Regions from separate parts of the Arthrobacter sp. 05T444 genome, predicted to be linked through region 1. Evidence: riboswitches for the same ligand, from Rfam matches in the RefSeq annotation. Region 1 holds a riboswitch; each other region holds the start of a gene.
The links. Region 1 has a riboswitch for thiamine pyrophosphate ahead of thiO (glycine oxidase ThiO). Riboswitches for the same ligand answer to the same signal wherever they lie in the genome.
Positions count from the first base shown of each region.

Region 1 (2,193 bases):
GCTGACGACGCCGCGGCCCGGGAGCGGGTGCGCAGCCTCACCTCCGAGCTCGCCGAAAACCATTCCCGGCGGATGGTGCAGCTCGGTCTGAGCGGCTAGTTCAGGCCTGCCACCGGCGCGCCTGCGCCCTTCACTCCGGCGTTCTCCGCTCCCGCATCCAGGGCCTCGAGCAGTTCGGCTGCCGCGGCCTCCGGATCCGGCGCCTCGGTGATAGCCCGGACGACGACGATCCTGCCGGCGCCCGCTGCCGCGACCTGCTCCACGTTGGTGAGGTCGATCCCGCCGATGGCGAACCAGGGCAGCAGCAGGCCGCCGACCCTTTCCTCGTCCGCCGCCCTTACGGCCTCCGCCGCATAGCGGACAAGATCGAGCCCGACGGCGGCCCGGCCGGGTTTGGTGGGGGTGGCCCACACCGGGCCAACGCAGAAATAGTCCAGACCGCTTCGCCCGGGGGAGGCGGCGATCGCGGCATCCACCTGGTCAGGGGTGTGCGTGGACAGCCCGATCACCGTGGCGTCATGCAGCAGCTTCCGTGCGGAGCGCAGCGGCAGGTCCTTCTGGCCGATATGGAACACCGGGGCCCCGGACAGCGACGCAATGTCTGCCCGGTCATTGACGGCCCAGAGCCGGCCATGCCTGTGGGCTGCCTGGCGCACAACTTCCAAGAGTTCGAGTTCCTCGGCCGCCTCGATGGTCTTGTCCCTCAGCTGGATGATATCCACCCCTCCGGCGAAGGCCGCATCAACGAAATCGGTGAAATCGCCGCGCTCCTTGCGGGCATCGGTGCAAAGGTACAGTCGGGCGGTGGTGTGGACATCATGCGCGGTCATGGCAACCAGCCTAGTTCCTCTAAACTGGGCAGGTACCGCGGGAGCCCGCTGCAGCTGTCACAAACGCCGCAGGGCTGAGAGGGCGTAAGAGCCGACCGCTTGACCTGATCCGGTTAGTACCGGCGTAGGGAAGGATTTCCATGCAGCTTGGATCCGGCGGGAGCACTTCCGCCACAAACACTTCTGCCGCGGAACCGCTGCACGCTGACGTTGCCGTCATCGGCGGCGGCGTGATCGGCCACGGGATTGCCTGGGAGGCGAGGCGTTCAGGACGCTCAGTGGTGCTTATTGACGATGCGCCGGGGACGGGGGCCAGCTGGGCCGCTGCGGGAATGCTCGCCCCTGTCAGCGAGCTGCACTACCAGGAGCAGGAACTCCTGGAACTGATGCTCGAATCCTCTGCCAGATGGCCCGATTTCGCCGCGGCGCTCGCCGATGGCGGAGCCGGCAGGGAGACCGGTTATCTTTCGACGCCGACCATCGCCGTCGGTGCGGACCCCGCCGACCGCCGCACCCTGACGGACCTTCGGGAAGTCCAGCAGGCGTGCGGCCTGGTTGTCGCGCCGCTGACCATCCGTGAGGCCCGGTCGCGGGAGCCGCTGCTCAGCCCGGGCATCTCCTGTGCGCTGGACATCCCGGCTGACCACCAGGTTGATCCGCGGATGCTGGTGGCAAGCATCGCAGCTGCGCTGGCCCGCCACGAACCCGGTTCGCGGACGGCCGTTGCCGGTGCAGAAAACGGCTATGAGATCAGGGAAAACGCTGCCGGCCTGCTGTGGGACGGCGGGCAGCGCGAACGGGTCTGCGGCGTCCGGCTGGCGGGCGGCGGCACTGTGCGTGCCGCCGAAACCGTGGTGGCCAACGGACTCGCGGCGGCGTCGCTGGATGGACTGCCGGACGGGCTGAAGCTGCCCCTGCGCCCGGTCTACGGCGACATCCTCAGGCTCCGGGTTCCCGCGCACCTCCGGCCGCTGCTTACGGCCACGGTCCGGGGCATTGTCCGCGGAATACCCGTCTATCTTGTTCCGCGGCAGGACGGAACGGTGGTTATCGGCGCCACCCAGAGGGAGGACGGGCATTCAGCCCCCAGCGCCGGCGGGGTCTACCAGCTCCTCCGCGACGCCCAGGTGCTGGTGCCGGCCGTGGCAGAACTCGAGCTCCTGGAATCGACCGCCAGGGCCCGGCCGGGTACCCCCGACAACGCCCCGTTGCTGGGCCGCGTACCCCTCGGCGGCATTACGGCGGGGCAGGGCGGCACCGTGCGGCACGGAAGCACGGCGGGCCGGGCGGGCACTGCGGCCGACGGGGGGCTGCGGGCAACTGTTGCCGGGCTCATCATCGCCACCGGGTTCTTCCGCCACGG
Region 1 covers NZ_JBFTKK010000001.1:125,595-127,787, forward strand. Annotated here, with positions in the region: gene AC1DD3_RS00585 (ferritin-like fold-containing protein) at 1-99, shown strand, start outside; gene thiE (thiamine phosphate synthase) at 96-830, opposite strand; TPP riboswitch at 858-978, shown strand; gene thiO (glycine oxidase ThiO) at 971-2,193, shown strand, end outside.

Region 2 (2,193 bases), 330 kb from region 1:
AGCCGCCGGAAGGCCTGCGGCGTGGAGGGCCAGGATCTCGTCAGCTATCCGGCCGTGCCGGATCACGCTGCCCGCGTCCGTTCCAGCGAAAACCTGCACCCCGGCTTCGTGCGCTTCCAAGATCCGTTCATTCCGGCCTTCCCACAGGGCCCGCATGTGGGCCGCGTAGCGCGGAAACTTGGGTTCGGCCTGGGCAGCGATATCCGGGAACGTCGCGATGTTGATCAGTGTGGGAACGATCGACACGTGCTGCTCGACCAGCCTGGGAATGTGCCGCGGCAGAAGTCCCGTGGCATGTTCGATGCAGTCGATTCCGGCGTCCAGCACGTCGTCGAGCGTGTCTTCGGCGAAGCAGTGTGCAGTGACCCTGGCGCCCTCATCGTGGGCGGCGCTGACGGCGTCCCGTACCGCCGAGGCGGGAAACGACGGCGCGAGGTCGCCGGCGTCGCGGTCGATCCAGTCCCCCACCAGCTTGACCCAGCCATCGCCGGAACGCGCCTGCTTGCGGACCGCCTCGACAAGGCCCTCCGGCTCCACTTCGACGGCGAAATTCCTCAGATAGCGGCCTGTCCGGGCGATGTGCCGCCCGGCCCGGATGATCCTCGGCGCTTCCGGGCTGCGCTGGAGCCAGCGGGTATCGCTGGCCGCGCCTGCGTCCCGGACGAGCAGCGTGCCGGCGTCGCGGTCAGTCATCGCCTGGGCATAGGCGGTGTCGTCGTCCACGGCGCCTCCGGGCCCCAGCCCGATGTGGCAGTGGGCATCCACGAAGCCGGGCAGCACCCAGCCGTCAAGTACTGCGTCCGGGACGACTGCCGGGCGGCGGAAGGTCAGCCGGCCGTCCACGGCCCAAAGGCCTGCCCGCTCCTGGTCCGGGCCGGTAAGCGCGGTCCCGCTGAATTCGATGATGGGCGCCATGGCTCAAGCGTAATCCGTACGGCCCGGCCCGGCGTGTGTCACACCCGGCACGGATGCGGCACCCGCCTGCCGCCCTGTGGTAGCTTCGTCTACGACCACACGGGTGCCCCTGCAGGGGCTGAGATCGGGCTAGCGCAGCCTGCGACCGTTGAACCTGTCCGGGTAATGCCGGCGAAGGAAGTGAGCAGTAAATGAACACCCAGAAAACACGGCTGAGCCCTGCCCAAAACGAGGCGGCCCATAACGAAGCTGGCCAGCAGACCACCCAGTCGCTGAAGTCGCACTCACTGGCTTACATCGAGGGGGAAGGCCTGCGCGTCCCGGTCACGGAAATCGCCCTGGAGCCGTCTCCCAACGGGGAGCAGAACGAGCCGCTGCGGGTCTACCGGACTGCGGGTCCGGGCAGCGACCCGGTAGTGGGCCTCGCCCCGTTCCGCTCGGAATGGATCGAAGCACGCGGGGACACGGAGCCGTACGGCGGCCGGCAGCGGAACCTGCTCGACGACGGCAGGTCGGCTGTACGTCGCGGCGCAGCTTCCGCGGAGTGGAAGGGAGCGCAGCCGGTGCCCCGCCGCGCCGTCGGGGGCAAGACGGTGACCCAGATGCACTATGCCCGGCAGGGCGTCCTCACCCCGGAAATGCGCTTCGTGGCACTCCGCGAGAACTGCGACGTTGAACTGGTGCGCAGCGAGGTGGCTGCAGGCCGTGCCATCATCCCCAACAACATAAACCACCCCGAGTCCGAACCCATGATCATCGGCAAGGCGTTCCTGGTAAAGATCAACGCCAACATCGGCAACTCGGCGGTAACCAGTTCGATTGCAGAGGAAGTGGACAAGCTGCAGTGGGCCACCCAGTGGGGCGCGGATACCGTGATGGACCTGTCCACCGGCGATGACATCCACACCACCCGCGAATGGCTGATCCGCAACTCCCCCGTCCCTATCGGCACCGTTCCGATCTACCAGGCGCTGGAGAAGGTCAACGGTGAGGCCAATGCCCTGACGTGGGAGATCTTCCGGGACACCGTGATTGAGCAGTGCGAGCAGGGTGTGGACTACATGACCATCCACGCCGGAGTGCTGCTGCGCTACGTCCCGCTGACCGCCAACCGCGTCACGGGCATCGTGTCCCGCGGCGGGTCCATCATGGCCGGCTGGTGCCTCGCACACCACCAGGAGAACTTCCTTTACACGCACTTTGACGAGCTGTGCGAGATCTTCGCCAAATACGACGTCTCCTTTTCGCTCGGCGACGGCCTCCGGCCGGGCGCAACCG
Region 2 covers NZ_JBFTKK010000001.1:460,187-462,379, reverse strand. Annotated here, with positions in the region: gene AC1DD3_RS02085 (amidohydrolase family protein) at 1-915, opposite strand, end outside; TPP riboswitch at 1,005-1,112, shown strand; gene thiC (phosphomethylpyrimidine synthase ThiC) at 1,107-2,193, shown strand, end outside.
Region 2: another riboswitch for thiamine pyrophosphate. It lies ahead of thiC (phosphomethylpyrimidine synthase ThiC); the one in region 1 lies ahead of thiO (glycine oxidase ThiO).

Region 3 (2,193 bases), on a different contig from region 1:
CGATGTCCTGGGTTTTGGCGAAGCGGGTGATCGCCCGCTGTGTGCCCCGGTTGGCCAGCACCTGGATGATGGCGCTCACCGAAGCTGAAATGAGGGCAAAGGTGAGGGCCGAGCGGAGCGTCGTGGGGACGTCGTCCTTCCCGCCCTTGGGCGGCTTGCGGCCGGTGGTCTTTTCCCAGATGGTGTCCACGGCCTTGGTGCCGGCGAATCCGGCGAGCAGGCTAATGCCGGTGCCAAGCAGCTTGATGAAAAAACTCATTCCGAAACTCCTTGCGACGTGAATACAGACTGCCCCTAGCCTAGCCGCATGGACGCATGGATTTCCCGAAGTGCCCGCACCACCAGATCGTGGTCGGCCTTCTGCGGCAACCCTGAGACCGTCACCGTGGCTACCGCACCCACGCCTTCCACGTAAATGGGGAATGAGCCGCCGTGGGCGGCATACCTGGACTGGTCAAACCAGGCGTTGTCCTCGATGCGGCCCCCGCCGAGTCGGCCGCGCAGTCCCACGAGCAGGGACGGTTCCTCGTAGCGTGCTGCGGTCCGCTGCTTGGCCTTGACCCAGTGCTCGTTGTCCGGGGTGGCACCCTCCAGTGCCACATGGAACAGCACGTGTTCGCCCTTGGTGATGTCGACGGCGATGGGCAGGTTGCCGATCTTGCCGAGCTCAACCAGCAGGAGGCCGAGGTTGAGGGCGTCGTCCCTGCCGAACCGGGGAAACTGCAGCTCGGTGATTTCCGCTTCGATGCTGGCGATCAGGGCTGCCAGAGCGCCCGCCGGCTGCTCGGCGGCGGAGTCGGGGTCAAAAGCGGCTTGGCTGCCGTGATCCTGTTGCGTCATGGCCCCAATGTACTCCGCGCTGTCCTCGCGCCGCCCCGTCCCAGGCAGCCTCTGTTCGCCGCCCTCTGGCGCCTCCGCGCACTTCCCGGATACCTCCCGGATTGTGACCGCGGCGCCGGTCTTCCGCGGCCGTCCCGGTGTAAACTGGATCAGCCCACAAGGGCAGATTTATTACGACAGGGGAGCGCCGCCGTCGGGCATCACTGGCAACTGCCAGCGAAACCGAGGATGGGCGCTGAGAGTGCGGACCGCCGCAGACCCTCGAACCTGATCCGGCTAGTACCGGCGCAAGGGAGTCGAGTTCTCAAAGTGTCCGGCAGCAGGCAAACCAACCGCCAGCAGCCGGGGAGCGCTTTCCCCTCCTGTTCCTCAGGAGGACCATCATGACAACTGCAACAATCAAGAAGACCGGCTACAACTGGCGCGTGGCTGACATCGTGGTGGCGGCACTGATCGCGGTCGCCGGCGGCGTGATCTTCTGGGCCTGGTCCCAGGGCGCCAACCTAATCTCCGCCCCCGTCAACGCCGTGTACCCGCCCCTCTCCGGCCTCTACGCCGGCGGCTGGATGATTCCGGCGGTGCTCGGCATGCTCATCGTCCGCAAGCCGGGTGCGGCACTGTTCTGCGAAGCCGTCGCCGCCACGGGCGAGCTGATCATGGGCTCCCAGTACGGCACCACGGTGCTGATCTCGGGCATCCTGCAGGGCCTGGGTGCGGAGCTCGTGTTCGCCGCCTTCATGTACAAGAAATTCAACCTCCCCGCTTCGCTGCTGGCCGGCGCGGGTGCGGGCCTGTTCTGCGGCCTGAATGACTCCTTCGCTCCGTGGGGCTGGAACATTGCGTACGCCGCTGGGGACAAGCTCGCGTATATCGTGTTCTGCGCCATTTCCGGCGCGGTCATCGCCGGCGTGCTGTCCTGGATCGCTACCCGCGGCCTGGCCAGGACGGGCGTGCTGAGCTCGTTCGCGTCCCGCAAGGCAGCCACGGAGCCCGTCTTCTCCTGATGCCCGCACATTACGACGGCGGCGTCCGCCCAGCCGCGGTCACCGCCCGCGGCTGGGGCTGGCGCCACGCGGGACGGTCCAGGCCCGCCGTCAACGCGCTGGACCTGGACATCCGGCCGGGGGAGCGGGTCCTGTTGCTGGGACCTTCCGGCGCCGGCAAGTCCACGCTGCTTCACGCCCTCGCCGGGGTTCTGGGTGACGGCACCTCGGGAAACAGCGCAGCCGGCGACGGCGGCCTTGCCGACAGCGACGACGCGGACGAGACCGGCAGCCTGCTGATTGCCGGCGAACCGCCGCGCGCGCGGCGCGGCCGCGCCGGCCTCATGCAGCAGGACCCCGAAACGCAGGT
Region 3 covers NZ_JBFTKK010000014.1:52,688-54,880, forward strand. Annotated here, with positions in the region: gene AC1DD3_RS14200 (DUF4235 domain-containing protein) at 1-259, opposite strand, end outside; gene AC1DD3_RS14205 (heme-degrading domain-containing protein) at 295-840, opposite strand; TPP riboswitch at 1,009-1,152, shown strand; gene AC1DD3_RS14210 (ECF transporter S component) at 1,224-1,844, shown strand; gene AC1DD3_RS14215 (ABC transporter ATP-binding protein) at 1,844-2,193, shown strand, end outside.
Region 3: another riboswitch for thiamine pyrophosphate. It lies ahead of AC1DD3_RS14210 (ECF transporter S component); the one in region 1 lies ahead of thiO (glycine oxidase ThiO).

Region 4 (2,193 bases), on a different contig from region 1:
CATCGTGATCGACTTCATCGACATGGTGCTCGAATCCAACCGCGACCTCGTACTGCGCCGCATGGTTGAGTGCCTCGGCCGCGACCGGACCAAGCACCAGGTCGCGGAGGTGACCTCGCTGGGACTCGTGCAGATGACGCGCAAACGGATGGGCACCGGGCTGCTGGAAGTCTTCGGCGAGCAGTGCGAGGCGTGCGCCGGCCGCGGCATCGTCACCCACGACGAGCCGGTCGAGCACCGCCGGGCCAATGTCGTTGCCGCCGAGCACCACATCCCTCGGGCGGAGCACCAGCCCGCCGTGCGCCCGGAGCGAAAGAGCCGCCGCCGCGGCAAGGGCGGCCAGGTTCCGGCCGAGTCCGCGCCTACTGCTCCCGCCGCAGTCCATCACGAGCCAACCGAGGCCGAGCGCCATGCCAAGGCCGAAGCCACCCGGGCGGCCCTCGCCAACATAGCGGCAGCGGCACACGCAGCCCACCTGCACGAGGATGCCGCCCACCACGGTGTCTCCGGCGATGCGGCGCGGCCTGCTCCGGTGCCGGCGGCCTCCGCTCCGGAGAGCCCGGCAGTGCACCGCAGCCCGGAGACGGAAAGCATTTCCGGCCGTCCCGGCGCCGTGCTGACGTTCGGAGGCGAGAAGGTGGTGCTTCCCTTCGTCGAGCACGCCGACGAGCCGGCATCCGAAACGCCTGCCCTGACCCTGGACCGGCTTGAGGAAGCCTTCGCGCACCTTGGCGAGCCTGCTGCTCCCGCTGCGGAGGAGCCGACGGCGGCCCCGGTACCTGCTGTTATTGATCCGGCTGCAGCCGGCCCTGCCACTGCGGTAGCTGCCCCGGCGCGAACCGGGGCGAGTCCCGCTCCGGCGGTTGCGGAGAACGACGCCGACCGGTTCGCGGATCACTCGGCCGTGCAGACCCGGGCCCGACGTCCGCGCCGGAACCGCAGCGCAAGCCGTGCGCAGGGCGCAGCCAACGAGACGTCCGTGGAACACCATGAGACGGCGCCGGCAGCAGTGGCCGGACACTCGCATGAGGCCAAGGCTCCGGAAGCGGACAAGGTGGCTGCCGCCAAGCCGGCCAGCGAGCCGATCATTCTTGGCGTAGGCGTACCCGCGTCTGAGCTCTGAGTCGACCCCTTCCAACGGGCCGGTGCTGCAATCGCAGCACCGGCCCGTTGGGTTTTGGGAGTAAGCCGCTAGGCTGGGGGACTGACACGGGGTGCCGAGCAAAGTGCCGGCTGAGATCCAAACCCGTTGAACCTGACCGGTTAGCACCGGCGAAGGGATGTCTCCTTTGTCCTCAGCATCTGTCCTGCCTCCCGCGGTTGATTCCTCCGTTGCCGCCTTCAAATTCTCCCCGCGCACCGGCCGGGACATTCCCCGGGTCTTGGCGATCGCCGGCTCGGACCCTTCAGGAGGCGCCGGAGTCCAGGCGGACCTGAAGAGCATCGCGGCCAACGGGGGCTATGGAATGGCCGCCATCACGGCGCTGACCGCCCAGAACACCCGCGGCGTCAGTGCCGTCCACGTGCCGCCGGCGGATTTCCTGACCGCGCAGCTGTCAGCTGTCAGCGACGACATCACTGTGGACGCCGTGAAGATCGGCATGCTGGGCGACGAAAAGGTGATCACCGCGGTCCGCAACTGGCTGGAGAAGGTCCGTCCCGGCGTCGTGGTTCTTGATCCGGTCATGGTTGCAACGAGTGGGGACCGGCTGCTGCAGGAGTCCGCGGAGTCTGCACTTCGGGAACTCCTGCCGCTGGCCGACCTGATTACGCCCAACCTTGCCGAGTTGGGCATGCTGCTCGGGGAGCCGGAAGCCGCCACCTGGTCCGACGCGCTCGAGCAGGGAAAACGGTTGTCGGCCGAAACCGGGGCCACAGTCCTGGTCAAGGGAGGGCATTTGGACGGTGCTGATTGCCCGGACGCCCTCGTGAATACCGGTGGTGTGTTGTCGGCTGACGTCGTGGTGGTGGACGGCGAGCGGGTTCCGACGCGCAACAGCCACGGCACAGGGTGCTCGCTGTCCTCAGCCATGGCTACGGTGCAGGCGCGCTTAGGGGACTGGGAGCTGTCCCTGCGTACCGTCAAGCCGTGGCTGGAAGGGGCCCTCCGCACGTCCGGGAGGCTCGACGTGGGGCACGGCAACGGACCTGTCCACCACTTCCACCACCTGACGGTGGCGGGCGAAGGCAGCT
Region 4 covers NZ_JBFTKK010000006.1:236,176-238,368, reverse strand. Annotated here, with positions in the region: gene AC1DD3_RS08545 (Rne/Rng family ribonuclease) at 1-1,123, shown strand, start outside; TPP riboswitch at 1,201-1,298, shown strand; gene thiD (bifunctional hydroxymethylpyrimidine kinase/phosphomethylpyrimidine kinase) at 1,281-2,193, shown strand, end outside.
Region 4: another riboswitch for thiamine pyrophosphate. It lies ahead of thiD (bifunctional hydroxymethylpyrimidine kinase/phosphomethylpyrimidine kinase); the one in region 1 lies ahead of thiO (glycine oxidase ThiO).